2 linked regions of the Parashewanella spongiae genome follow. The protein of the gene in region 1 interacts with the protein of each later gene in a pairwise test. Links are inferred from orthologs where the notes say so. Each region holds a gene or a part of one and is shown in the gene's direction. Other genes may lie near its edges.

Evidence for each region.
Region 2: the proteins of frr (region 1) and hpf interact in binary tests that used the Escherichia coli proteins (3 or more experiments, as listed by UniProt). The link is inferred for Parashewanella spongiae from one-to-one orthologs.

Annotation. Positions count from the first base shown.
Region 1 is NZ_CP037952.1:4,041,557-4,056,829, reverse strand. Bases 9,697-12,674 are described here. They hold frr (ribosome recycling factor), read left to right. Parts: upstream 9,697-10,895; coding sequence 10,896-11,453; downstream 11,454-12,674. Other genes in these bases: E2I05_RS16090 (phosphatidate cytidylyltransferase), read left to right, coding at 12,382-12,674; E2I05_RS16095 (undecaprenyl pyrophosphate synthase), read left to right, coding at 11,536-12,357; pyrH (UMP kinase), read left to right, coding at 10,130-10,852; tsf (translation elongation factor Ts), read left to right, coding at 9,697-9,982. Also shown: E2I05_RS16140 (OmpP1/FadL family transporter), read right to left, coding at 53-1,342; sodium/proline symporter PutP, read right to left, coding at 2,108-3,559; dapD (2,3,4,5-tetrahydropyridine-2,6-dicarboxylate N-succinyltransferase), read right to left, coding at 3,720-4,544; bifunctional uridylyltransferase/uridylyl-removing protein GlnD, read right to left, coding at 4,570-7,143; map (type I methionyl aminopeptidase), read right to left, coding at 7,168-7,968; rpsB (30S ribosomal protein S2), read left to right, coding at 8,292-9,020; more of tsf, read left to right, coding at 9,131-9,696; more of E2I05_RS16090, read left to right, coding at 12,675-13,236; ispC (1-deoxy-D-xylulose-5-phosphate reductoisomerase), read left to right, coding at 13,241-14,431; sigma E protease regulator RseP, read left to right, coding at 14,449-15,273. UniProt on the Escherichia coli protein: Responsible for the release of ribosomes from messenger RNA at the termination of protein biosynthesis. May increase the efficiency of translation by recycling ribosomes from one round of translation to another.
Region 2 is NZ_CP037952.1:3,866,425-3,881,560, forward strand. Bases 5,081-7,921 are described here. They hold hpf (ribosome hibernation-promoting factor, HPF/YfiA family), read left to right. Parts: upstream 5,081-6,238; coding sequence 6,239-6,604; downstream 6,605-7,921. Other genes in these bases: E2I05_RS15440 (cytochrome b/b6 domain-containing protein), read right to left, coding at 5,081-5,356. Also shown: gcvP (aminomethyl-transferring glycine dehydrogenase), read left to right, coding at 1-625; E2I05_RS15420 (hypothetical protein), read left to right, coding at 817-1,014; E2I05_RS15425 (transposase), read left to right, coding at 1,514-2,578; E2I05_RS15435 (c-type cytochrome), read left to right, coding at 4,143-4,598; more of E2I05_RS15440, read right to left, coding at 4,676-5,080; E2I05_RS15455 (IS110 family RNA-guided transposase), read left to right, coding at 8,662-9,168; E2I05_RS15460 (hypothetical protein), read right to left, coding at 9,697-9,882; hydA (dihydropyrimidinase), read right to left, coding at 9,879-11,321; E2I05_RS15470 (Zn-dependent hydrolase), read right to left, coding at 11,321-12,565; E2I05_RS15475 (CoA-acylating methylmalonate-semialdehyde dehydrogenase), read right to left, coding at 12,583-14,073; omega-aminotransferase AptA, read right to left, coding at 14,083-15,136.

The DNA of each region.
Region 1 (15,273 bases):
GTAAAGGATACGGCATTTAAATCTAAAAAAAAGTGGGTAATTAACCTAATAATTAAAAGTTATAGCTATATTGAACGGAGTAATAAGTTGCACTTGCGTTGGTGTGAGCAATGATATTGACACCACCTAAAATTGCACTATTTTCAATTACCTCTGTATTTTCACCTTTCACATAAGCCAAGCCAAAGTCTATTGTGCTGTTTTTGTCTAAATTAAATCCGATACCTGCAGTATACCAATCACGATCTGAATCAGGGATTGAAATAGAGCTAAGCTCACCAACTACACCATCATCAAATAAATAGCCTGCTCTTAAGGTCCAATCTTGGTTAACACTGTATGTACCACCAATAGAATATAACCATGAATCTTCCCATTTATAGACTTTCAGTGCTGAATCTGGAACTTGTGTTGTGCCTATCTTGTTGCCTTGAAGAGTAATTTTTTCAAAATCACCCCAGCTTGTATACTGAGCGGTATAATGGATAGCAAACTGGTCGGTTAATTGATGGAATCCGCCAATTTGCCAGATATCAGGTAAAGGTACTTCTAACTCATCACTTACTACGGGAAGAAGTGCTGTTTTTTCTTGATTTGGTGTTAAAGTATTTAAGACCCCTTTGACTTTAATATCAGGACTTTCTCGATAACTGATACCAATACGGTTATCTTTATTAAATTCGATTAAAGCACCAACAATACCACCGAACCCCCAACCATCAGCATCAACATCGACTAATGTTGAACTATCGCTAAAAGCTGTTTTTCCTTGGCGAGTTAATAAGCCTTCACCATAAACGGCGTCAATGCCAGCGCCAACACTGAAATGCTTGTTGACTCTCCAAGATAAGCTGCCGTTAAAATTAATTGTGGTGACTTCAGTGTTACCCAATAAATCAACAGGGAGTGTCGCACCTGGATTATCAGTTAAGAACGAACTGGTATCAGTCCCAGTACCGAAATTACTGAAGGCTGCAAAGCCAAAAGAAAAATTGTTGTTATAAGGTTGAATGTAATACAGGTTAGGGATCAATTTGTTGTCAGCCGCATCGTCTATGCTGCCAAATCCTGTTGTAGGTGCCTGTTGGTAGGCTAAATCTTTCACTTCAACATCGGTTTGTGCGTAAGTTAAGCCTATTGACAACGCTTTTTCGTCAAATAGTGCCATAGCGGCTGGATTACGAGATAGTACAGAAGCATTGTCACCAATAGCGGCTTCACCAGAGAAAGCTCGACCAATGCCTGTAGCTGATTGAGAGTTAAGTTGAAATCCTGCCGCCAGTGTTTGGGTACTTGCTAGAGCTAGGGCAACTGCTAAGCTAGTCTTATTGAGTAGGTGCATTGTATTCATCATCCAATTATTTATATTAAATAGACAACATAAGTAAAGACTATATATACCAATTACAGTAATTAAATGCTCAACTCAGAGCTATGTATGTGCTCAAAGTGCAATCGAAATTGATGAAGACATAGTTGTTACCGACATACACAGCTGTCGTTATTACATTGCTACGTCAAGACAATTTTGAGAAGTATTCTTTATAAACCAAAGTGAGCACATACAAGCTCCCGAAGGGCAAGGCTAAAGGGGTCCATTACTGCGTTACAAGCACTTGAATTATCCCGACAAAAGCACGAAGTGCGTTGAACGCCAGTTTTGTATGGCGGCCGTAGGGAATATAGTACTTCGAGCTTGTGCCTTGCACTGAAACCCTTTAGCTCTTGCTGAGTGAGAGATTAATTACTGTAATTAGTATTATTTCTACTTATCTATTTGTACATATAATAATCTCAGCCAAACCACTTAATAAAAGTGGGCTGTAATCGTTATTGTACTGTTTGTTATGATCTTGCACATACTAGGGAGCTGAAGAGGGTGCTGCAAGTCTGACCAGTGTGTAATTTGTTGATTTATTGTTGAATTTATTAGCGTTTATTATTTGGTTATAGAATTAACGACTTTAATAATTAATATTATTGTTTAATATTTATAGAGTTAGCTAAATATAATTTATGTAAAGAATTTGTTAGATATTTAGTTGTGTTTTTAATTAATAAAAGTTAATCAGCATAAGTAAATGAACTTATGCTGATTTTTTATCTTTTATAATTTAGATTTAAACATTTCAAAGCTTGAGGATTCAGCATTTGAAGCAGGTGATATCACACTCACAATAATTCCGGCAATGGTTGCAAACATAAATGCAGGTAATAACTCATATAAATCAAAAATACCACTTGAAAGCTCTTTCCAAACAATAACGGTTATTGCCCCAACGAGTATTGTTGCAACAGCGCCATTTCGACTGTAGTTTCTCCAAAATAATGCAAGCAATACTACTGGGCCAAATGCCGCTCCAAAACCAGCCCAAGCGTAGCTGACTAATGTTAATACATCACTTTTGGGATCCAAAGCGATCACCCCTGCAATGATTGCAATAGTAATAACACTTGCACGTCCAATCAGTAATAACTCTTGAGTTGACGCTTTTGGTCTTATCCAACGTCGATAGAAGTCTTCCGTTATCACGCTTGAGCAGACCAAAAGTTGAGAATCAATGGTACTCATGATTGCCGATAAAATTGCCGCAATCAATAAACCGCCAATCCAAGGGCTGAAGGCTGCCTGAGTCAAGTGGATGAAAACGGTTTCTGCATTGTCTAAAGGCGTAGCCGAAAAATGTACGGCGCCTGCTAGACCAACAGCTAAAGCACCAAATACCGAAACGAGCATCCAGCTCATGCCGATACGACGAGATACCTTTAAATCATTAGGATCACCAATAGCCATAAAGCGGGCAAGGATATGTGGCTGTCCAAAGTAGCCAAGTCCCCATGCGAGGAGAGAGAATAAGCCAATCAACGTGGTTTCATCGTTGATTATCGACAACATACTTGGATCAAGTTGTGACAAGTTTTGTAGGTTTTCTGGAGATGAAAAAATCGCCACAGGAACAATAAGTAGGGCGGCTAACATTAAGCAACCTTGAAAAAAGTCCGTCCAACTTACTGCAAAGTAACCGCCAATGAAAGTGTAAGAAACAATAATGATACTGCCTACCAATAACGCGTAGGCATAATCAAGACCGAATACTTTTTCGAATAAAATTGCGCCGCCAACCATGCCAGAAGATGTATAAAAGGTGAAAAATATTAAAATAGTCACCGCAGAGATAATCTTTAAAATGCCTTTATGATCATTAAATCGTTTTTCGAAAAAATCTGGCAATGTTAAGGCATTATCAGTGAACTGTGTGTAGATACGAAGTCGCTTAGCCACAAAAATCCAATTGAGCCAAGCACCGATGAGTAGGCCTATACCAATCCACACTTCGCTGAGTCCACCGACATAAACGGCACCGGGTAAACCAAGTAACAACCACCCTGACATATCAGAAGCGCCAACGCTAAGAGCAGTCACTCCAGGCCCCATTTTTCGGCCACCTAAGATATAGTCATCTACGCTGTTTGTTGCTTTATAGGCCCAGAAGCCTATCAGTAACATCAAGATTAGATAGCCTGAAAATGTAATTAAAAGAGGGGTGTCGATACTCATGTATTTTCCCTGTGGTAATTTTATTTTTGAAAAATATTACCAGAGTTATGACGTATTAACTATTTTGTGATGTAGATCATTTGATAAGGTGTAAAAAACACCAGCCTAAGAGGGGCTGGTGTTCAATTTTAAAGGGTTATTTTTATGTACACATTGAGTTTTAATCAACAATTCTCAATAGTTCGTTCACACCTACTTTACTACGAGTTTTAGCATCCACTTTTTTTACAATGATCGCCGCGTATAAGTTATAAGTCCCGCATTTCGAAGGTAGCGTGCCTGAAACAACAACCGATCCAGCAGGTACTCGACCGTAATGAATTTCGCCCGTTTCTCTATCAAAAATTCGTGTACTTTGACCAATATAAACGCCCATCGAAATAACACTGCCTTCTTCGACAACGACACCTTCAACGATTTCAGAACGGGCGCCAATAAAGCAGTTGTCTTCAATAATGGTTGGGCCAGCTTGTAATGGTTCTAACACACCGCCGATGCCTACACCGCCAGATAAATGCACATTTTTACCAATTTGGGCACATGAACCAACGGTTGCCCAAGTATCAACCATAGTGCCTTCATCTACATACGCACCTAGGTTGACGTAAGATGGCATTAATACAGTATTTTTACCGATAAATGAGCCTTGACGAACGGTAGCTGGTGGAACAACTCGAACCGCTTCTTTTTTAAATTGTGCTTCATCGTAATTTGCAAATTTTAATGGGACTTTATCGAAATATTTGGTTTCGCTGCCATCAATAACTTGATTGTCAAAAATTCGAAAAGAAAGTAGTACAGCTTTTTTAAGCCACTGATTAATCTGCCATTGACCATCTATTTTTTCTGCTACTCTAGCTTCGCCTGAGTCGAGTAAATTAATGGCGGTATTGATGTCTTGTTTCAGTTCCGAACTCACCGAAGTTGGTGTGATTTGGTTACGCTCCTCAAAAGCAGCTTCAATACGTTGACGTAACGCTTGCATTGGATTACTCCCAGTAAAATTTAGATTAATGTTTTAAATGAGTTAATGTTTTTATCAACGCTTGTTTTAATTCTTCCTTTTGAGATGAACTAAGAGGCTGGCCAGCATTGTTTTTTAGCCTGAAAAAGTCTTCGGCACGTTCCCCAATAGTGGAAATTTTTGCACCGACAATAGTGACATCGCATTGATAAAAAATATCAGCAACTTTAGCCAATAATCCCGGCCTATCTAAGGTGATGAGTTCCATCATCGTTGTTCCATTACGGGTGCTGGGTAAAAATGTCACTTTTGTTTTCACTGTAAAGCTTTTCATTTTACGAGAAATTTTCTTAAATTTCGGTAAATTTGTCGTATTAGTCTTTAATGCTTTTGAGAGTGTGCGCTGTAATGATTGGATACGGGAACTGCTTGAAACCGTCTTACCTGTTCTTTCAAGAATAATAAAAGTATCCAATACGTATTCAATTTTTGAGGTCATGATATTAGCATCATTAATGCTGATATTCTTGTTGTCTAATATCGCCATTACTGTAGCAAATAACTTTGGGCGGTTTTCACAATAAACAAAAACTTCGGTGCCACCACGACTCATGTGCTTAGATATTTGAACTAAAGGCTCATTTGAACCATGTTTTAAAATGGCGCTTGTATGCCAAACAACTTGATTGGGATTGTGACGTAAAAAGTAGTCCGCATTAAAGGTTTGCCATAATTTTTCAATTTCAACTTCAGTTACGCCACGTTTTATAAGCTCACTTTTCGCTTTGGCTTGGTGTTCTCTGACTCTGGCTCGCATGTCTATGGGCTTTTCTTTACCACGAGTCAATACACGTTGAGTTGAAAAGTACAGATCTTTTAAGAGTGAATCTTTCCAGCTATTCCAAATGTTTTCGTTAGTCGCCCTGATATCGGCCACAGTGAGACAATATAAGTAGTTGAGATGATCATTGTCTCGGACCTTGTCAGCGAAATCTACGATAACATCCGGATCTGAAATGTCTCTACGCTGAGCAACGGTTGACATCAATAAATGTTGTTCCACTAACCAGCAAACAATACGACCATCATGATCGTTCAATTCATGAAGTTTACAGAATTCCTCAGCATCTCTTGAACCAAGAATACTATGGTCTCCGCCTCGACCTTTACCTATATCATGAAAAATAGCCGCTAAAACTAATAATCCGCGTTTAGGGAGTTGATTAGCCACTATTGATGCTAAAGGGAATTCGTCTTTAAATTCCGGCTGGAAAAAACGGTCAAGATTTTTTAATAATCGGTGAGTGTGCTCATCAACAGTATATGCATGAAACAAATCAAATTGCATTTGTCCTTCAATTTTACGCCACTCTGGTAAATAGCTGCTCATGATATTGTGTTTATGCATGAGTGATAGCGCTGATATGCCTTTAGGGTGGCGTAATATTTCCATGAATATTTTACGACAAGCAGGCTCTAGCATTAAAGGCTGTGTCAATAAGCGTCTTGCTCTTCGAAGTGTGCGTAATGTTGGTGCAAAAATCCCCGTAATACTTGGATATTTTAATGTGATGGCAAATAATTCGAGCAGTTGCTCTGGCTGGCTGAAGTCGACACCGGGTAAGGCTTCAATAAAGTTTCCCCGACGTTGATAACGTTTATTGATCGGGCGGACTTCTAAGGTTTTACTTTGCTTTAATGTTGCTCTAAAAAAGAGTTGCAGTAGCATTTGATTAAGCTCCATTACTCGACGTATTGTCTGGTAATAGCGTTTCATCATTTGTTCAACAGCAAGCTGAGTGGCATCCTCAAAACCCATAAGATCAGCAACATCACGTTGAAAATCAAACAGTAGACGGTTTTCATCTCGCCCAGCGATGATGTGAAGGGCAAATCTTAGATCCCACAAAAAATTACGACACTGAATGAGCTCAGCCAGCTCAATTTTTTCAAGAAAGCCATGTTCGACCAAATCTTCAAGGTGAGTAACATTAAAGTGGCGCATGGATACCCAAGTAATAGTCTGAATATCTCGAAGCCCGCCGGGGCAGCTCTTTAAGTTGGGCTCAAGATTAAATGCACTGGATTTTTCGTGCCGTTCATCTTGTTCTTGTCGCTTAGCTGTATAAAATTCTTGAGCAGGCCAAAACTTAGGTGAGCAAACTTGTTGCTGAAGTTGAATAAATAGTTTTGTGTCTCCTGCTATTAATCTTGCTTCAAGCAGCGCGGTAGCAATGGTGAGGTCATCTTTTCCGAGTTGAATGCTTTGCTCAAGAGTGCGAACACTATGCCCAATCTCTAGACCAACATCCCATAGATAAGCAATAAATGTCTCTAATAAAATTTGCAGAGTTTTTGATAGTTCACCATCAAATAAAAAGAGTAAATCGACATCAGAATGAGGGTGAAGTGCGCCACGTCCATAACCGCCAACAGCAATCAGTGCTATGGAATGATCAACTATACCGCACTGTTGCCAAGCATTCTGCAACAAAGAGTCAACAGCATCACAACGGCATTGAACAAGTTCTACGATATTATGCTTTCGTTTAAACCTATCTAAAAGGTGTTCATTTTGTGTAATGAGAGCTGCTTTGACTTCCTGTGCAGTGTTATTCATTTCGTCCCTAGCTTTATTGTTAAATTATTTATGATTAATAACGCGCGGCAAGTCTTCTTCAGCACGTAAAGTGAGCACTTCAACGCCTTTTTCTGTTACTAAAAGGGTGTGCTCCCATTGTGCTGAATTTTTTCCGTCTGATGTGCGGACTGTCCATTTATCTTCGGCATCAAGCACGGATGTGTGACGTCCAGCGTTGATCATGGGCTCAATTGTAAAACACATTCCGGGGCGTAATACTGTTTTATCATTATTTTTGTAATGAACGACTTGTGGTGATTCATGAAATCCTTCGCCGATACCGTGCCCACAGTAATCTTGAACGATAGAATACTTCTCTAACCCCGTCTTACTGGCTTTAATGAATTTTTCAATCGTGGTACCGATTTCGCCTAATCGCATACCTGGGCGCACTTTTCGAATTGCAAGGTATAAACTTTCTTGGGCAATACGGCATAAGCGTTTGTTTTTTGGGGTTACATCACCAATGAGGAACATCTTGGATGTATCACCATGGTAGCCATCTAAGATGACAGTAATATCTAAATTGACGATATCACCGTCTTTTAAAGGCGTGTCATTAGGAATACCGTGGCAAATAACATGATTGACAGAAGTACAAATGGACTTCGGAAAACCGTGATAATTAAGAGGGGCTGAAATGGCATTGTGTTCATCAGTAAATTTTGCACAAATATCGTTAAGTTCATTCGTAGTTACACCAGCTTTTACGCTAGGTGCAATCATTTCCAATACTTCGGCCGCTAACTTACCGGCCGCGCGCATTTTTTCAATTTGTTCTGCGGTTTTAATCACAATACTCATGCAATCTCTCTCAAATCTTGTAGTGATGGCGAAATAACCCTAATACCAGTTTATTATTGCATCAATTGCCGTTTTTATGGTATAAAGCGCGCCGTTGTGTTTAACCTTATTTTCTGAAAAATTTAATCGGTAATCCTAAAGGATGCTTAGACTAATTTTATCAGTCAAGGTAGAATATGACCGCCATTATACATGGCATTTAATTTAAATACGAAATCACACACGTATCGTCACGTTTATCGGGGTGCTGAAATTAATCATTTTGGTCGATTAAGCGGGATACGTGGAGGAATAACCCCTCTTTACTTATTAAGGTATTACAAATGAAACAAGTTTCAATGCGCGATATGCTGCAAGCTGGTGTTCACTTCGGTCACCAAACTCGTTACTGGAATCCAAAAATGAAGCCGTTCATCTTTGGTCCACGCAATGGTGTACACATCATTAACCTTGAGCACACTGTGCCAATGTTTAATGAAGCTCTAGCATTCATCAGCAACATTGCTGCTAAAAAAGGTAAAGTCCTTTTTGTTGGTACTAAGCGCGCAGCAAGTGAAGCAATTAAAGAATCTGCAATCGCTTGTGATCAATTCTATGTCGATCACCGTTGGTTAGGTGGCATGTTGACTAACTGGAAAACTGTTCGTCAATCAATCAAGCGATTGAAAGAGCTAGAAACTCAAGCTGTTGATGGTACTTTCGACAAGTTAACTAAGAAAGAAGCGCTAATGCGTACTCGCGAGCTAGACAAGCTTGAGAAATCTCTTGGTGGTATTAAAAACATGGGCGGCCTACCTGACGTATTATTCGTTATTGGTGCTGATCATGAGCATATCGCAATTAAAGAAGCGAACAACCTAGGTATTCCAGTTGTTGCTATTGTTGATACTAACTCAAACCCAGATGGCGTTAGCTACATTGTTCCAGGTAACGATGATGCGATGCGTTCAATCCGTCTTTATACTTCAGCTGTTTCTGAAGCTGCAAAATCTGGACGTGGTCAAGATTTAGCGGTTCAAGCTGAGCAAGACGGTTTCGTAGAAACTGTTTAATAAGGTGAGATGAAATTCATCTTCCTTAAAGAACCAATTTAATTAATTGGTTTCAGGAGCCTAAGGGCTCCTATTTTTTATTAGTCGAATTTTCTAAAGAGGATTTAACAATGGCAATTACTGCTGCCCAAGTTAAAGAATTGCGCGATCGTACTGGCGCAGGCATGATGGATTGTAAGAAAGCACTTACAGAAACCAAAGGTGACATCGAGCTTGCGATCGAAAACATGCGTAAAAGTGGTGCTGCTAAAGCTGCTAAAAAAGCAGGAAACATTGCAGCTGACGGTACTATCATCATCAAAAAAGGTGAAGGTTTTGCTGCACTTGTTGAAGTAAACTGCCAAACAGATTTCGTAGCGAAAGATGGTAACTTCTTAGGTTTTGCAAATGAAGTTGTTGATGCAGCTGTTGCTGAGCGTTTAGATATCGCAGCTCTTAAAGCAAAATTTGAAGACACACGTGTTGCATTGGTTGCTAAAATCGGTGAAAACATGAATATCCGCCGTGTTGAATATATTGAAGGTGCTAACCTTTCGACATATAGCCACGGTGCACGTATCGGTGTTGTTGTTGCTGGTGATGCTGACGAAGAGACGTTGAAGCACCTAGCAATGCACGTTGCTGCTTCTAAGCCTGAATTCGTAAACCCTTCAGACGTTCCTGCTGAACTTGTTGAGAAAGAAAAAGCTGTTCAAGTAGAGATCGCGATGAATGAAGGGAAGCCAGCAGAAATCGCTGAGAAGATGGTTATTGGTCGTATGAAGAAATTTACTGGTGAGATTTCTCTTACTGGTCAAATGTTCATCATGGAACCTAAAAAATCAGTTGGCGATTTCTTGAAAGAGAAAGGCGCTACTGTTTCTTCATTCATTCGTCTAGAAGTAGGTGAAGGGATCGAGAAAAAAGAAGAAGATTTTGCTGCTGAAGTAGCTGCACAAATCGAAGCGTCTAAAAACGCTTAATTTAGTTCATTAAATGAACTTATAAGGCCGTGGCATTTGCTGCGGTCTTGTTATATTCGTCATCGCAAAATATGATATTTCTGGTTTAACATTTGATATGCTTACTAAGCTGTCAAATCTTAAGGTAGACACAACAGGATAATAATTATGAGCACCAACCCAAAACCCGCATTTCGACGTATTTTATTGAAACTCAGTGGTGAAGCCCTAATGGGAGATGAAGGCTTTGGAATTGATCCAAAAGTTCTTGATCGTATGGCTCAAGAGATTAAAGAGCTGGTAGAACTAGGTCTTCAAGTTGGTGTTGTGATAGGTGGCGGTAATTTATTTCGTGGTGAAGGGCTCGCAGAAGCAGGCATGAATCGCGTAGTAGGCGATCATATGGGAATGCTGGCTACCGTCATGAATGGCTTAGCAATGAGAGATGCGCTTCACCGAGCCTATGTTAATGCTCGTGTTATGTCAGCGATTCCTCTTAAGGGCGTTTGTGATGACTACAACTGGGCAGAGGCAATTAGTTTGCTTAAATCAGGCCGAGTCGTTATTTTTTCAGCGGGCACTGGTAACCCATTCTTTACAACCGACTCTGCAGCGTGCCTACGTGGTATTGAAATTGAAGCGGAAGTAGTGTTAAAAGGCACTAAAGTAGATGGTGTGTATTCAGCAGATCCAATGAAAGACCCTGATGCAGTAAAATTTGATGAGCTGACCCACACCGAAGTACTTGATAAAGAACTTAAAGTGATGGATCTTGCTGCCTTCACTTTGGCAAGAGATCATGGTTTATCCATTCAAGTATTTAATATGAATAAACCAGGTGCTCTACGACGTGTTATTATGGGTGAAGCTGAAGGCACACTTATAAAATAAAGTTTTTATTAGATTTATTTGATGACCTGAAAGGACATTTACAGTGATTGAAGAAATTAAAAGTAATGCTGAAGAGCGTATGGCTAAATGTATTGAAGCCGCAAAAGCTCAAATGGCTAAAGTCCGAACTGGACGAGCACACCCAAGCTTATTAAATACGATTCAAGTATCATACTACGGCACAATGACGCCATTGACTCAAGTCGGTAACGTAACAGTAGAAGACTCTCGTACTCTAGCTGTGACATTATTTGATCGTAGCATGACTCAGGCGGTAGAAAAGGCAATTATGTCTTCTGATCTAGGTTTAAATCCTATGTCAGCAGGAGCGACAATTCGCATTCCTCTTCCCGCTTTGACTGAAGAGCGTCGTCGTGACTTAGTTAAAGTGGTTCGTGCAGAAGCTGAAAACAGTCGTATTGCTGTTCGTAACGTACGACGTGATGCCAATTCTGAATTTAAAACTCTAGAAAAAGATAAAGCTTGTTCTGAAGATGATGCACGTCGCGGTGAAGACGATATTCAAAAAATCACAGACTCTTTTATCAAGCAAGTTGATGCCGTATTGGCTATAAAAGAAGCGGAATTGATGGAGGTCTAATCAACTCATCGTAAAGCTAGAGATTAGACGCCGTGTAGGGGTATACTACACGGCGTTTGTTTATTTTTAAGGGTTGTATTTGATGTCGTCTACAAAGGAATTAGGGTCTGAGTCAGCTTTGAAGCATGATGAAGAACAGACGGTCACATTACCTCAGCAAGCTTCTTCCTTGTTGAAGCAATCGATTCCGCAACATGTTGCCATTATCATGGATGGCAATGGACGTTGGGCTGAGTCGAAAGGTCAACCACGTGTTATGGGCCACAAAGCTGGCGTTTCTGCTGTACGTAAAGCCGTGAGCACAGCCAGAGAGCTAGGTGTAAAGTCGTTGACGCTTTTTGCATTCTCTAGCGAAAACTGGGGGCGGCCTGATAAAGAAGTGAGTTTATTGATGGAACTTTTTTTCACAGTTCTGCAACGTGAAATAAAGCTACTTCATAAAAATGGTGTTCAACTCAATATAATTGGCGATAAAACTCGTTTTTCTTCTCGATTACAAAAACAAATAATTAAAGCAGAAGAGAAAACGGCTAATAACACTGGGTTAGTGCTCAATATCGCTGCAAATTATGGTGGTCGTTGGGATATATTACAGGCGACTCAAGTATTGAGTCAGAAAGTTAGTAACGGTGAATTAACCTCAGAGGAACTGACTGAAGATCATATTCGTTCTCATTTAAATATGTCAGATCAACCAGAAGTCGATCTTATGATACGAACTGGTGGTGACTATCGTATTAGTAATTTTATTTTATGGCAGGCGGCGTATGCGGAATTAACCTTTATTGATACTTTATGGCCTGACTTTGATGAGCAAGTTTTTCACGAGGCAATCGCTAATTTTGCTAATCGACAAAGGCGCTTCGGACTCACTGGTAAACAGATAGATGATTTGAATGATTAATCGTGATTTTTTGAGGACTTTTTTTTGCTTAAACAACGTATAATAACAGCACTTTGCTTAATCCCATTAGTTATAGCTGGCATATTCCTTTTGCCAGCGAGCATTTTTTCTTGGGTGCTTGTCGCTATTTTTGCCATTGCTGCCAGCGAGTGGGGACGAATTGTTGCTCTTGATTGTAAAACTACCCAATATTGCTTCAGCATTAGTTTTACTTTTGTATTAGTGACCTTGAATATCATAGTGCCTGCTGATGGAATTTGGTACAGCAGCCAATTGCATCCCTTATATTGGTTGATTATTGTAGTCGGCTGTTGTTGGTGGTTAACTGCCTTTCTGATGGTCGTAGCGTTTCCAAAAAGTAAACCTATAGTCAATAATGCCGTTTTAAAAACCGTTTACGGCCATTTAACTTTATTACCTTGTTTTGCTTCTTTGCTCGCGCTTAAAGCTTTGGGCACAATGAATGCACCCTATATGGGGCCGTTTCTTGTTCTTCTCGTAATGTTGGTGGTTTGGGCCGCAGACAGCGGCGCATATTTTGTTGGTAAATCATTCGGTAAAACTAAGTTAATACCCAATGTTAGCCCAGCTAAAACGGTTGAAGGATTAGTCGGTGGGTTGTTTACAAGCATGTTTATTGTTGCCCTAGTGATGGCGATTTCGCCAGAACAAGAATTAGTATTGATTATTGCTGTTACAGTTTTTGTTGCATTAGTTTCAGCGTTAGGAGATCTGACGGAAAGCATGTTTAAACGAGTCGCTAAGATCAAAGATTCAGGTAACATTTTACCGGGTCACGGTGGCGTACTTGATCGTATTGACAGTTTAACGGCGGCATTTCCGGTATTTACCATGATTTATCTCGCCTTTTGGATGTAATGATATGCAAAATGTCGCCATTTTAGGTGCAACGGGTTCAATCGGGGTAAATACACTTGATGTTATTAGCCGTAATCCTGAACTTTATTACGCAAGCATTCTAGTTGCTAATACCAATGTAGATAAAATGCTGGAATTGTGTCGTATACATAAACCACGCATTGCACACATGGTGGATGAAAACGCGGCTCAATTGCTTCAAACACGATTACCAATAGAGCTTGATATTCAGGTGACAACAGGGACAGATGTGCTGTGTCAGTTAGTTGCAGATGATAGTGTAGACACTGTGATGGCCGCGATTGTTGGTGCAGCGGGACTTATCCCCACATTTTCAGCAGTAAAAGCGGGTAAGCGAGTACTGTTAGCCAATAAAGAATCACTTGTGATGTCAGGGCAGCTGTTTATAGAAGCAGCAAAGCAATCTGGTGCCACAGTACTTCCTGTTGACAGCGAGCATAATGCAATATTTCAATGTCTTCCTGAAAAAATTCAAAATGCATTAGGTTCATGTGATCTTGATGATTCAGGTATATCTCATATTATTCTTACGGGTTCAGGTGGCCCATTTTTGACGCGAGATCTAAGTTCATTATCGAGCGTTACTCCTGAAGAAGCTTGTAAGCACCCTAATTGGTCTATGGGGCAGAAAATTTCGGTTGATTCAGCAACCATGATGAATAAAGGCTTAGAGTACATCGAAGCTCGTTGGTTGTTTAATACTCGACCCGAGCAGCTAAAAGTTGTTATTCATCCTCAAAGTGTCATTCACTCTATGGTGCAATATCGAGATGGTTCAGTTCTTGCTCAGATGGGAAATCCTGATATGCGCACCCCGATTGCTCATTGTTTGTCCTATCCGCAACGAATTGCGTCTGGTGTGGAACCTTTAGACTTTTTCGAAGTCGGAGAATTAAGCTTCTGTAAACCAGATGTTAATCGTTTCCCGAATTTAGCACTGGCGATTGCAGCTTGCCATCAAGGACAAGAAGCTACAACTGTGTTAAATGCTGCGAATGAAATTGCAGTAGCCGCATTTTTGTCGAAACAGATAAAATTTACTGATATAGCCAATATTAACCAGAATTGCGTGTCAGCCGTGGTTAAGTCGAAACTTGATAGTATTGAAGATATTGTTGCATTAGACGCAGAAGCCCGCGCTCGAGCAACAGAAGCGTTAAATAAATATCGTTAAGGAATAAGTTACTGCTAATGATGGATTTTTTTTGGAGTCTTGGATCTTTTGTTGTTGCGTTAGGCATTCTTGTAACTGCGCATGAATACGGACACTTTTGGGTCGCACGTAAATGTGGTGTAAAAGTAGAACGATTTTCTGTAGGGTTTGGCAAAGCAATTTGGCGTCGCAAAGGTAAAGATGGTACAGAATATGTTTTGGCAATGATACCTCTTGGTGGTTATGTCAAAATGTTAGATGAACGGGTAGAGGATGTTCCTGAGCATATGCTCGGACAAGCATTCAATAGAAAGTCTGTTTGGCAACGAATCGCCATTGTCAGTGCGGGACCAATCGCGAATTTTATTTTCGCAATTATTGCGTTGTATTTTATGTTTTTAATCGGAGTGCCTTCAGTAAAACCGATTATTAGTGACACCATTGCTGATTCGCCCGCGTCAGTTATTAAAGTTACTGAGCCGTCACAGGTTATCGCCGTTGATGGAAAAAAAGTAAGAGATTGGGAAGAGGTTAATTTAGCCCTAGTTGGTCATATTGGTGCACAAAACCTATCAATTACTGTTGCATCTCTTGCAAACTTGACTCCAGTCATGAATGCTGAAAAAGATGCAGCTCTTATTGGTAAAACATATCAATTAGATACTAAAGCGTGGAAATTTGACCCTGAAAAAGAGTCACCGATTACTGCGTTAGGACTAAAGGTTTATAGGCCGAGTTTAAAACCTATTGTTGGTGCTGTAATTGAAGGCAGTGCAGCGGATCAAGCTCAGGTTAAGGTCGGCGATACAATTTTATCAATCAATGATAAACCTTATGGCGACTGGGCAAGTTTTGTTGCTTTA
Region 2 (15,136 bases), 170 kb from region 1 along the record:
GGCACCTTATGGTAGCGCTGGCATATTGCCAATTTCATACATGTACATTCGCCTTTTGGGTAGTAAAGGGCTTAAACAGTCAACGCAAATGGCGATGCTTAATGCGAATTATGTAACCAAAAAGCTTTCAGAGCATTACCCATTATTATTTAGTGGTCGTAATAATCGAGTAGCCCATGAATGTATTCTGGATCTACGTCCGCTTAAAGAAACGTCTGGTGTCACCGAAATGGATATCGCTAAACGTTTAAACGACTACGGATTCCACGCACCAACCATGAGCTTCCCTGTTGCTGGAACGCTGATGATTGAGCCTACTGAGTCAGAGTCAAAAGTCGAGCTGGATCGTTTCATCGAAGCAATGATTGCTATTCGTGAAGAAGTAAGAAAAGTAGAAGCAGGTTTATGGCCAGCCGATAACAACCCGCTTCATAACGCTCCGCATACTTTAGCTGACATTATGGATCCAGAATTTGATTCTCGCCCATATTCACGTGAACTCGCCGTTTTCCCGACAGCCGTAACTAAAGCAAATAAATTTTGGCCAACAGTTAACCGCATTGATGACGTTTTTGGTGACAGAAACTTATTCTGCGCATGTGTGCCGATGGAAGATTACGAATAACCACATTTGTGTTTGATCAATACAATTGAAGTTGGAAACCGAACAAATGTAGTTAGAAACTGCAATTAAAGTTGGAAACTTCTGCTTCAGTCGTAAAAATGATAAAGGTGAGCAATTTAGCTCACCTTTTTTATATGTTAAAAATATTAGGTAAGGTAATATTATTTACAAATAAATAATAAGCGTAAATTGTGAATACTTTTTTTACTTGGCTCGGACAAGCTGACTTAACCAACATGCAGCAAGATAAGAATGCTTCTATTTCGTCGATAGCCACTAAGAGTGAACAGCACTTCGACAAAATAGTTATTCTTGCCAATACGTGGGATGAACAATGGCACTTATATGAAAATTGGGGAACCCATCAGATACGGGTAACAAATAAATGAGAAAATCTGAGGAGAAAAACGTTATTTATTGAGATAATAAGCCGACTAAAACTATTCTCAAAATAAAATGCCGATACTCGACCGAACACCGCTTAACTCCTCAGACAAATTCGATCTTCTCTTAAAAACTATCGCTTGCCAAGTGCATGGTGCAGTTTCTTCTCTTTCTGATGAATTTAATGTTTCTCGTAAAGCCGTTTACTCCGCTAAATATGCGGCTCAATCGGCACTAAAGTGCCTTGTTACTACCAACGACGAATCTGATGTCATTACATCTGTAAATGTTGACGTACCACATCTTCGCCGTTCTATTGTGGCTTTATCAATCACAGCACCTAACTCTATTCGAGCAATTGAAGAACAAATCCCACTCATTTATCCAGGCTGTAAAGTCAGTTACGGTTACATTCAAGGCGTTATCGTTGAAGCTCAAGAGCAGGCTGAGTTATTTAACGAAAAAGTGTCGCTATCAGCCATAAAGAGTGTGGCCATCGATGAGATGTTCAGCCAAGGTGACCCCGTACTTGCTGGGATAGATCTCGAAAGTGGTTATTTATTTTCACTCTCTCACGAACAAAAGCGTGACGGTGAAACTTGGGCACGAGTTTTAGGTGAAGCTAAATCACAAGGATTATCACCTCAGCACGTCGTTAAAGATGGAGCAAAAGGAATAGCGAAAGGCGTTAGCATGAGCTTTGAACATGCAGAGCAACGTGATGATGCTTTCCATGCGTTGTATATCGTAGGTAAGGCGCTGAGAAAGGTTGAACGTCGGGCGTACTACTACATTGATAAAGAGGCTAGTTTGGAAAAAAGATTGCGTAAAGATGTATTCGATACAGAGAAAAAGCAGCAGGCAATGGTTGATTTATTAGGCGTGCAAGCGAAATGTGAGCAAGCGATTGAGCAATATGAAAGTGGAACGAAAAGCAGAAATCATCTCCACCAAGCTTTGACCAGTATTTCCATGAAAACGGGTAGCCTCATGACGAAAAAACAGGCTGAAGCCTTGCTAACGAAGGCTGTTGATGGCTTAAAAAATACTGAGCATAAAGATGGCATCACCGCTGCTAGATACATAAAAAATCGTTTGAAAGGACTGACATTAGCAACTCAAGCACTTCACGAAAAGTTACTGAAACTTGGCGAACTTTATCCTCAAGAATGCGTTGAAGTGGCTTGTCGCTTCTCTGAACGAAAGCGCCAATTACGAAAAGCTAAACCTTGGAAAATAGCGCGGTATCAGAAAGAATTAGTTGGCAGTTATCAGTGGTTGCGACTCCGTTTAGGCAAGAGTGCCAGCGAACTTATGCTGCAAGTGGAAGCGTTGCATCAAACTCGCCACAGAGCATCAAGTGCCATTGAAGGGTTTAATGCCACTCTACGGTCTTACCTTTATGTCCGTAAAGGAGTCAATCAAGGTTTCCTCGAGTTATTTAAAGCTTGGTACAACCTTCGCTCAAGACGCTGGGGGAAACATAAAGGAACTTCATCGTATCAGAATATCACAGGGAAAAAAGTTGATGACTGGCCACAAGGATTTTATCATGGCGTGCAAATCTAATCGTCTTGTTTCTTTGAGTGAAGATGATAAGAAGCATAAGAAATCACAACGGGTTGATACACTTGAGTTTCAAGAAGGGCAGTCTGTCAAAGTTTGGATATCTGGGGTAGATTTTGAGTTACAGTTATCCAAGAAAGTCTTTAAAAACAAAGATGGAAGTACAGGCGAGCTTTACTTGTTATGCAGTGATTTAAGTTGTGATGATGAGTTCATCCAAGCGGTCTATCAAAAACGATGGAACGTTGAACTCTTCCATAAAAACCTGAAGTCAAATGCGGCAATTACCCGTTCTCCAGCACATACAGTTAAAACACAAAGTAATCATCAATTTTTATCAATTTATAGTGCATTTAGGCTTGAAACCTTAGCTTTAAAACTGAAAATGAATAAATTTCAACTGAGGGCGAAACTGTATATAAAAGCATTAAAAACAGCCTTTACAGAACTTCAAACTCTAAAAGCTGTTAGTGCGTAACATGAGTAAATAATAACGTTGCTGTCTCTGGTTTATGGCCATGTAATCGCTTGGCTGCGTATACGTTGAGACAAATCCCGCAACAGAATAAAGCGCTTCGTGGCGCTCCCTAGAAACATCAGTTGACTGCATTATCAAGCGTAGAAGAAATGACTGATAGTAAGGCGTAGCTTGCAGCAAGTAGTTATTCTACTTGCAAAAGTTACAACGCAGATAGCAGTCATTTTAGCAAGCTTGTGAGCGTAGAGCATTTCACTCATTGGATGAAAAACATAATAATAAAATCATCGTATTGCTCAAACAGTTACTCGTATACTCAGCGTTCAACTGATGTTTTACCGTGAAAATAGCCGCTAACACCTACTCCCAAGCCTGTTAGTGAAAGCATAAAAGCTAAAAATCACTTCGCCTTTAGCTTTAGGTTGGAAATAATCTTCAAATCTCAGCGAATACAATTTTCATTGTGTAGGGTGATAGAAAAAATAGTAGTCAAAGTAAACGCATATGACATCCATGCCTATCATGAACGTTTAGGTTTAAGCTTTTCTATAAAAGTCACTGGATACCAGCCTTTGCTGGTATGAAAAAAAAATTTAAAATATTGATTGGTACTTTCTAAATCGCTAGTTCCCTTAGATGGCTAAGCATCACTGCTCACGCCTTGAACAGATAAATGCTCAAATAGCACAAAATTTAATTCTGAAAGATCAACAGACCATAGGGGCTGTTGATCTTTCGTGATTATTTTTTCAGCGATAAATTGGTCGTTTTATACAAGACAGAGCTTGTGCGGTTTGGTATTCCAAATAAGCAAGCGATAACGCAGTAGAAATGACCAATTTACGCTGTCTTAGATGCTTTTGAGCGTTCACTGTTCTGTGTTGTAACCCGTTTTTACTTAGATAACTAAGCTTCACTGCTTACGCCTTGAATAGATAAACGCTCAAATAGCACAAAATTTAATCCTGAAAGATAAGCAGCCCCTAATACCCTTTAAAAATTTAACATTTTATTTCAAGTTCCCCTCTTCATTAACGAGTAGTTTCAGGTACAATTCTTCAATATTTTTTGAAATAGAAGCCACAAGTTATGTTTAAAAAGTTTATTATGTCAGCTCTGCTGAGCACCGCTATCACCACTCCCGCTCTCTCACATAGCTTTGATGGTGTAGAAGATGCAATCCAGTATCGGAAAGCGGCCTTTGGACTCATGGCTCATAATTTTGGTGAGATGGCTGCAATGCTGAAAGGCAAAAAGCCAATGGATAAAGTAATATTTGCACAAAGAGCCAACAACGTTGCCGCACTTGCTCAGTTACCCCACGAAGGATTTATTGAAGGTTCTGATAAAGGTGAAACAGACGTACTAGCAAAAATCTGGAAAAACAAAAGCGATTTTGATGACAAAATGAAAGCGCTTCAAATAAGCGCTAATCAGCTTGCAAAAGTTTCTCAATTAGATGATATAAAAGCCATTAAAAAAGCCTTTGGTGCTACGGGTAAGAATTGTAAAAGTTGTCACAAAAGTTACAAGCAAAGAAATTAATAACAATTTATCAACGTAATTAACCTATCAAATTTGACCTGAACTTTGCTGATTCAAAGCTCAGGTTGATTAGTGATCTACAGTCCGCTCAAAATTGGCCAAATCAAAAAATGACCTATCACTCCTGCTAATAACAAAATAAGTAAGATGGCTAATTTATTTGAGGCGAAACTCAACTCAACATTTGAATTCACAGGGATCGATTTATGCCCATGGATCAGTGCAGAAATAATTGCATCTCCTTTACAAACATGAATAAGCACAGCTAAAACATGAACCGCTACCAGCCCTAAAATTCCATAAAATAAGTTTAGATGAATCCATGTTAGCGAGTCGCTAATACCGTCACTCACGAACGGATATAATGGTCCCTCAGTGTAAATGTCATCTGTAGAAAATAAGCCTGTAACAAGTTGAAGCGAAATTAATACCAACAAAGCCATAACCATGTAACCACCCGCTGGATTGTGCCCAAGTGAACTTTCAATCGACTTTTGAGTACCTAGTGACTTTAGATAGGTTATAGTTTTAGCAGGAGAGTGAATAAACCCCTTAAACCTTGAGCTTTCGCTTCCTATGCCCCCCCATACCCACCTAAAACTTAAAATAATGAGCAGAGTGTATGCAAGTATCTGGTGCCATTCCATCTCTCCTTCTGATGCGGTCCACCAGAGCCCTACCATTAACAAAATCAGTGACCAATGAAATAGTCGTGTAGGAATATCCCACACTTTAATGTTTTTAGCTTTTACATTCATAAACGTCCTGCGCTTAACTTCCTAAATTCTGACTGACTTAACCTTATACCATTAATTACAGTAATTAATCTCTCACTCAGCAAGAGATAAAGGTTTTCAGTACAAAGCGCATGTTCGAAGTACTATCGGGATAATTCAAGAACGTGCAACGCAGTAATGGAAACCTTTAGCCTTGCCCTTCGGGAGCTTGTATGCGCACACTTTGGTTTATCGCACCTGTATTCGATTGAAAAATAATTAAATTTAAATGGATAAAACAAGTGGAACTTCATTCTATATAAAATACAAATTTCAACTATTTGAAAATAAATAGGAATTTTAATAAATCGTAAGTTATTAATATTTGAAGTTGGTTATTAACCTGTTGAAATTTTAATGTTTTTATTTGATTTAAAAGGTGCGGAATGTGGGTTATAAAGAATACTTCACAAAATTATCTCAACGTAGATAACTATGTTTTCACCAATTTCGTTTGCACTTTGTGCGCATACATAGCTCTGAGTTGAGCATTTAATTACTGTAATTGGTATTATCAAAAAAACCATGGAAAATAGGGCGCTCATAGTTAAATACTCAAGATTAATATTCTTTTCTAATAATTTTTAGAGACTTGAGACACTCTTTTAAAGTGTCATGGTGATGAACATTTTCGCCACATTTTCTGAATGATTAGCCGCTGATTAACTTGCAAATCCCATCAAATATGAAGGAGTTTTTAAGCCATGACAAGAGGGAGTTGGCTTTTATCACATACTTTTGATCTGGTCGATGAAAAATAAAACAATCGTGAATGGATAACACAATTGTGTGATGCAGATCACACTTTTATTTTTTCATGTTGGTAGTCTGAAAACACGGAAACAATAAGAAAAGGTTCGAAATATGTTAAAAATCACGAGCAAACATCTTGAAGTCACTCCAACAATCAGAAAGCGTGTTGAGGCAAGATACGCTAAATTAGCAAGGCACGATGTACCCCTTATTAATCCGCACATTATTATTACAAAAGAAAAACAAATCTTTAAAATTGAAACTTCTGTTGGTATACCTAATGGAAAGTTGTTTGCTCACGCTAAAAATGAAAATTTATACGCTGCTATTACCGCAATGGGTCAAAAACTAGAAAAGCAGTTAAATCGAACTCAAGATAAACCGACTGCACAACGCTATACTACTCCAGAGCAAAATGAAGAATTTATTTACGACGCAGATTTAGATAATGAACACAATGAAGAGTACGCCGCTTAATTAACTACTAGTAAGGAGCTTATTACATTATAGCGCTGTTGTGAAAAAGGCTGAGCATTTTAAAAAAGATAATTGATGATCTTCTATCAATCATTTGGTTATAACCAAAACAAATATTTGCCAGCCTTCCCCCTTTAGTATGAAGTTATGCAGCTATGAATGTAAGTTAATATTTTAAGTTAATATGTTTTGGAATATACAACACAAGAACAACAAAAGGAGAAGATGAAGTATTGTTAATACTTAATATCAATGCCTATGTTGGCATACCGGCGCACCTTTTTAGGTGCGCTTTCGTTTTTTATTCATCTTTCCATGATTTTATTTTTGCGACTTGAATATCTAATAATACCAATTACAGTAATTAACTTCCCACTCAGCAAGAGCTAAAGGATTTCAGTACAAGGCGCAAGTTTGAAGTACTATATACCCTACGGCCGCCATACAAAGCTGGCGTTCAACGCACTTCGTGCTTTTGTCGGGATAATTCAAAAACTTGTAACGTAGTCATGGAATCCTTTAGCCTTGCCCTTCGAGACTTGTATGTGTCCAAATTACTACGCAAAACTGTCTCAACGTAGCAATGTAAGTACCTGACCATAAGTTTCTTAAGATTTTCTAGTGCCCAGCTTCAGCACTCTACGGTGTTGCAACTTCGGTTACATAGCTACGGCTATGCGCCCTACATTGCGTCTTGTATAGCACTAAACCTGAACACAATAATTATCAAAGAACTTATCGACAGGTACTTAATAACGACAGTTTTGTATGTCGGTAATAACTATGTCTTCATCAATTTCGATTGCACTTTGCGCACATACATAGCTCTGAGTTGAGCATTTAATTACTGTAATTAATGGTATGGACTCTCCTCACTCCCCCTCGGCGTCAAAATGCGCCATGATATGTGGAGGAAAAAGCAACGAAACTTAATGAGGAGAGTCACATGGCTAAAATAACAATCGGAATTGATATTGCAAAGAACATTTTTCATTTAGTGTTTATTAACGCATCTGGAAAGGTCATTAAACGAGTTAAGCGTAAGCCTCAAGAGTTGCTGAAGTTTATAGTGAACACTGAGCCTTCAATTATTGTTATGGAAGCTTGTGGCAGTACCTATCATTGGGCGAGAGAATTTAACAAGCTGGGTCATTAAGTGAAAGCCATCGCACCTCAGTACGTAGTGCCTTTTAGAAAGGGGAACAAGAACGATTACAACGATGCTTTGGCAATAGCGGAAGCATCTCAACGAAACTCTATGCGTTTCGTCCCGATTAAAACGGTTGAGCAGCAAGGAATACAAGTACTGCACCGAATAAGGGACGTGGCGGAAGAATGTATACCAATTTTATCGTCACTCCTGCGAACGCAGGAGTCCAGAGTCTTTGGTTAATTTGGGCACAAGTCGCTGGATACCTGCGTTCGCAGGTATGACAAATTAAGCGTTGAAATTTAAATTGGTATTATTTGAACTGCGACATCCCTAAGAGAGCAACGGACTAAAATGCAAACAGCGCTAGGCAATCAAATTCGTAGTCTATTGGCTGAGTTTGGTATTACTGTAGCGAAAGGAGCCGTTAAGTTGAAAGCAGAGTTACCTTTCATCCTTGAACCTAAATAAATCGGTTGAACGCACAATTTAGATTTAATCTATTGAAGTTAAATACAAAACTAAACAACCCTAATTCACCCATCAGGTGAGTGCTGAACATTCATATACTTGCCAAAACCACCGCTAGCTGCGTTATAAATTTTGCAAGTAGAATCACTACTTGCTGCATTTCATGCCTTGCTATCAGTAATTTTTTCTGCGTATATGAACGCTCCCAACCGATTTATTTACCGTGAAAATAGCCGCTAACACCTATTCCCAAGCCTGTTAGTGAAAGCATAAAAGCTAAAAATCACTTCGCCTTTAGCTTAGGTTGGAAATAATCTTCAAATCTCAGCGAATACAATTTTCATGGTGTAGGGTGATAGAAAAATAGTAGTCAAAGTAAACGCATATGACATCTATGCCTATCATGAACGTTTAGGTTGAAGATGCCGAAAATGAATTGCCTGATGGCGTACGAGGTTGCCTGAGTGACTTACAAGAAGAATTGTTGCATATCAAAAAGAAACTCAATGAAATTGATGTAAAAATACAGCAAGTGAATCAGCAAAATTCACTTTGTCAGCAACTGATGACCATGCCAGGAGTTGGACCAATTATTGCGACCATTTTATATGCCTCAATGGGAGATGGTAATCAGTTCAAAAATGGTCGACATTTCAGTGCTTGGCTTGGCATTGTGCCTAAACAGTACACAACGGACGACAACCCGAACTTAAAAGGGGTAAGTAAGCGTGGCAATGCGTATTTAAGAAAACAATTGATTAACGGTGCTCGCTCTGTCATCACTCGGGTAGAGACGAAAAACGACCGAGTGAGCCGCTGGTGTCAGGAACTAAAGCAAGGATTGCCGTTCAACAAAGCCGTTGTTGCTTTAGCCGACAAAATGGCTCGTATGGCTTGGGCAATGCTTAACCACAACGAAGAATACAAGCTGAAAATAGCTTAACAGTAAGAAAGAGAATGAGTAGCAAAGCTACTAAATAAGGTTAATGTTCAACGGGTTGCTCCAGAATTTGCAACACATTAATTGGTGAAAAACGGTTCAGCACCGCTCTATTGAAACCTGATAATACCTAAGACCGTTATAGGTCGTGATAATTGATAAGGTAATAGGGGCGGATAACCATCAGGGCTACAAGGTTAATCTATTGATAAATAGGCCGAATATATGACAGCAATGAACCCTTTTTTTTAATAATTAATGCCTTGCAAATGGGGAGAGTCCATACATGGTATTAGGGTCTGTTGATCTTTCGTGATTGTTTTTGCAGCGATAAATTGGTTATTTTATGCAAGGCAGAGTTTGTGAGGTTTGGTTATTATCGACATACAAAACTGTCGTTACTTCGTTTCCAAATAAGAAAACGATAACGCAGCACCTTTTATTTAGAAAGAGCGACCAATTTACGCTCTCTCTTTTTTCGATGCTTTTGAGCATTCACTGTTCTGTGTTGTGACCAGCTCACTTAGATGGCTAAGCATCACTGCTCACGCCTTGAACAAATAAATGCTCAAATAGCACAAAATTTAATCCTGAAAGTTCAACAGACCCTAGTTTGTCTCCTAATGAATCAGCTTCTTCAATGATCGAGGCAAGCAAAAAGATGAAAATTACTCTGTTAGCCAAACCATCTACTGGCGAATAAGCGTCCACTCTCATTTTCTGTCAACTGCTTTTGCTTGATTGATTTGATTTTTCAATTTGGTTGCCGAATAGTAAGGCGCAAATGTGTCTCTGTTGATATAACGCCCATCACCAGCCTGAGCAATTACATCTCCGTCACGGTATGCAACTTTTCCAGCCAAAATGGTACAAACAGGAATGCCTGTGACCTTCATCCCTTCGAAAATATTAAAATCGACTTTCGACTTTTGAGTTTTTAACGATATTTTTTTATTCCTATTTTGATCCCACAGCACAAAGTCAGCATCTGATCCTATTTGAATCGCACCTTTTTGAGGGTAAATGTTAAATATTTTTGCTGAATTGGTGGATGTTAAAGCCACAAACTCATTAGCGGTAATTCGCCCCTTATTTACACCTTCGTTCCATAAAAGGGTTAACCTTTCTTCTACCGAGGAAACTCCGTTTGGGATCTTAGTAAAATCTTCTTTTCCCATTGCTTTTTGTTCGTCACAAAATGCACAGTGATCGGTTGCTGTAGTATGTAATGTACCTGATGTTAACCCATTCCACAGTGCCTGTTGATGCACTTTCGGACGAAAAGGAGGGCTCATTACATGAGCCGCGGCATATTCCCAATTGGTATTTTGATAAACACTGTCATCCATCGTTAAATGTACCGCTAAGCATTCTCCATACACTCTATGGCCATTATTTTGAGCGTACTGAATCGCATCGACAGTTTGTTTAGCAGATATATGCACAATATAAATCGGGCTCCCAATTGCAGCGGCAATAGTGATTGCACGGTTCGCGGCTTCTGACTCAACTATGGGTGGTCGAGATGATGGATGAGCTTCTGGGCCCGTTATTCCTCTCTCCAATAATGATTGCTGCAAATGGTATACAAGCTCACCATTTTCAGCATGTACCGTTGGTATTGCGCCTAACTCTAAGCATCGATTAAAACTGGCTATCATCATTTCATCTGTCGCCATAATGGCATTTTTATACGCCATGAAATGTTTAAAGCTATTGACGCCATATTGTTCAACAAGTGTTTTCATATCTTGGTAAACACTGTTAGCCCACCATGTTATTGCCACATGAAAACTATAATCACATGCTGATTTTTCCGCCCATTCACGCCATTGATGATAAGCATCCAAGATTCGTTGTTGTGGGTTTGGTATGACAAAGTCGATAATGGTCGTAGTGCCACCAGCCAAAGCCGCTTTTGTGCCAGATTCAAAATCGTCAATGGCAACGGTTCCCATAAAGGGAAGTTGCATGTGGGTATGAGGATCAATGCCTCCCGGCATGACCAGTAAACCTTCGGCATCAATAACTTCCATGCTTGACGTTTCTAGAATGCTGTTTTCGATAGTTGTAATCACACCGTTATCGCAAAGAATATCAGCTCGATAGGCTTGATCATGAGTCACGATGTTGCCATTTTTAATTAATAAGCTCATTACTCTACCTCCTGCCTAGCAAGTCGCTGGCTGGCCTCTAACATCGTGTGCAGTAATACATTGGCACCTGCTTCACATTGCTCAAGAGTGGTGTTTTCTATTTCATTGTGGCTAATACCATTTTCACATGGTGTAAACACCATGCCTGACGGCACTATGTCTGACATATAACAGGCGTCATGGCCTGCTCCTGCAACAATATCCATATGGGTGTAGCCTAACTTTTCTGCGGCTTGCTTGACGTCTTGTGAAGCTTTGAATTCGACAGGAGCAAAGTACCAAAAGTGATCAACTTTAATATCGACTTTTCGATTTAATGACACATCATTGCAAAGCTGATTAAATTCATCATGCATTCGCTCAAGTACATCGGGGTATGGATTTCTAAGATCAACACTAAACTTGACAGAGCCTGCTATGGTATTTCTTGAATTCGGACTGACTTGCAAAAAACCTGTTGTTGCAACCGCATGTTCAACGTTGTTCGCCAGTTTTTCTATCTCAGTGATAATTTCACAGCTTGCGGCTAATGCATCTTTTCGGAACCCCATTGGCGTTGTGCCTGAGTGTGATTCTTGACCCGTTGCATAAACATCGTACCAACGTATTCCTTGGCCTAAGCGCACAATCCCTACTTGCTGTTCTTGTTTTTCTAAAATTGGTCCCTGCTCAATATGCGCTTCAAAAAATGCGCCTATATTCCGTTGCCCGATAGGTTCTGAACCCAAGTAGCCTATTCTCTCAAGTTCGTCACGTAAGCAAACGCCATTGATGTCTTTTTTATTCCACTCAGTTTCAAGATCGAATCGCCCAACAAATACGCCAGATCCCTGCATAGCTGGTTGAAACCTTGAACCTTCTTCATTTGTCCACACGGTGAATTCAAATGGTGCATCAGTTTCAATATTATGCTCATTCAGGGTTCTCAACACCTCTAGACCAGACAATACGCCAAACACACCATCAAACTTTCCACCAGTGGGTTGTGTATCTAAATGACTTCCTGTGGCAACCGAAGGTAAGCCCTTATTTTTGCCCTTTCGTTTAGCGAAAATATTTCCAAATTGATCAATTGTTACCGTGCAGCCCGCTTCATTACACCACTGACAAAAAAGATCACGCGCCAGTTTATCCTCATCCGACAAAGCCAAGCGATTACAACCACCTTTTTTTGTTGCTCCAAACTGTGCCATGGCCATTAATGAGTCCCAAAGGCGTTGGCCGTTAACTCTGATTGAATCCATGAAGTACCTCGATAATGCTAACTGGGAAAAGAAAACTGAGCAGAGTGATCTTGAGAGGGTATTTTCCAGCGACTGGTTATTGTTTTACGCTGTGTGTAAAATCGAACGGCATCTGGACCGTATGCATTCAAATCACCAAAAATTGACTGTTTCCAACCACCAAAACTGTGGCACGACATCGGCACAGGTAAAGGCACATTAATACCGACCATTCCCGCTGCTACATTCTCAGAAAAATAATGCGCGGCACTGCCGTTTTGAGTAAAAATACAAGTGCCATTTCCATATTGGTGTTTATTAACTAAAGCTAAGGCCGCCTCAAGGTTTTTAACTCTCATGACACATAAAACGGGGCCAAATATCTCTTGTTGATAGATATCCATATCGGATGTGACATGATCAAAAACAGTCCCTCCCAAAAAATACCCCGACTCGAAGCCTTCTACAAATAACTGTCGACCATCACTGACTAACTTGGCACCTTGCTCAATGCCTGATTCAATGTGTTTTTCAACACGTTCTTTATGTACTTTTGAGATCAAAGGTCCCATTTCATTTTGTGTATCAAAGCCCGAGCCAACCTTTAACCCATCTATTCGCTGTTTTAACGACTGAACCAGTAAATCTGCACATTCATCGCCAATCACTACCGCTACTGAAATCGCCATACAGCGCTCACCACATGAACCAAATGCGGCACCCATAAGCGAATTAGCTACAAAATCAATATCAGCATCAGGCATAACAACCGCGTGATTTTTTGCTCCGCCGAGTGCTTGGCATCTCATATTATTTAGCGCGGCTTGTTGATAAATTGACTTAGCCACTGGCGTTGAACCTACAAAACTGACAGCTTTAACACACGGATCGTTTATCAATAATTCAGATGCTATTTTGTCTCCGTTCACGAGGTTTAACACTCCAGCTGGAAGTCCGGCTTGTTGAGCAAGTTCACAAATAAAGAAAGGAGCACTCGGCGCTTGCTCGGAAGGTTTGAGTACAAAAGTATTACCGCACATGATGGCAATTGGCCACATCCAAAGTGGCACCATTGCAGGGAAATTAAAAGGAGTGATGCCTACTACGACCCCTAGTGGTTTAAATTCACTCCATGAATCAATATTAGTGCTGATATTTGAGTTATGCTCACCTTTCAGTAATTGAGCTATACCGCAAGCAAAATCAATGTTTTCAATGCCTCTTGCCAGCTCCCCTCTCGCATCATCAATGACTTTTCCGTGTTCTTCTGTCAGCATATTGCAAATCTTGTCAGCGTTTTGCTCTATCAATACTTTCATGCGAAACATAATTTTTGCTCGATGATTTATTGGCGTTAGTTGCCAAGACTTCATTGCGTTTTGCGCAGCAATTACTGCTTCATCGACAATCACTTGTGAGGCTAATTCAACATCGGCAGTTTGCTGTGCTGTAGCGGGATTGAATACCGAAAGCGTCCGCTTGCTTTCAGAAAAAACATCGCCATTAATGATGTGACCTAAATATTTCATTATCATCACCTAAATTTGATTTAATACATCTGCAAGAGCAGTGACCACATCGTCAATTTGAGTTTTCTCAACGATAAATGGAGGCGCAAATTGTATGGTGTCCCCGCCCCACCGAACATAAAAGCCTTTTCGCCACATTGCCATTGCGATTTCAAACGGCCGCTGCGTTAACGATTTCGAGTAAGGCTCAATGGTAAAACCCGCTGCTAGTCCGTAATTGCGAATGTCAGTGATGTATTTGCCACCTTGTAAGCTGTGTACCGCACTTTCAAAATACGGGGTAAGTTTTTTAACTCTTTGAGGAATGGCGTCTTGTTGCAATACATCTAAGCAAGCAATCGCCGCCGCGCAAGCAAGTGGGTGGCCTGAATAGGTATAGCCGTGTGGAAGCTCGACATCATGAATCGGTTTATCAGTATCCATGTAAGCTTGGTAGATTTCATCGCTGCAAACTACAGCGCCCATAGGCACTACACCGTTAGTGAGTTGTTTTGCAAGATTCATAATGTCAGGTATTACGTCAAACTCTTGCGCGGCAAACATCGAACCAGTTCGCCCAAAACCAGTAATCACCTCATCGAAAATCAATAGAATTTGATGCGCATCGCATATTTGTCTCAGCCGACGTAAATAACCCTGTGGAGGGATGATGACTCCCGCCGAACCTGAAAATGGCTCCACTATCACAGCCGCTATATTTGATGCGTCATGTAAGGCAATAATATTTTCAAGTTCGTCTGCGAGATGAGCACCGTATTCAGGCATACCTTTAGTAAATCGATTTTCTTCAAGCAGAGTATGTGGCATATGATCGGCATCCATTCCCTGCCCCCATATCTTTCGGTTACCGCCAATTCCACCAAAACTAATACCTCCCCAGCTTGCGCCGTGATAGCCTTTGATGCGACCAATAATTTTTGTTTTTGACGCAACGCCTTTTTGACGCCAATAGCCTCTCGCAATCTTTGTCGCGGTATCTGCCGACTCTGATCCCGAGTTGGTATAAAACACACGGTTGAGTTTATCAGGGGTTAAGGACGCGATTTTGTGTGCTAAAGTAATC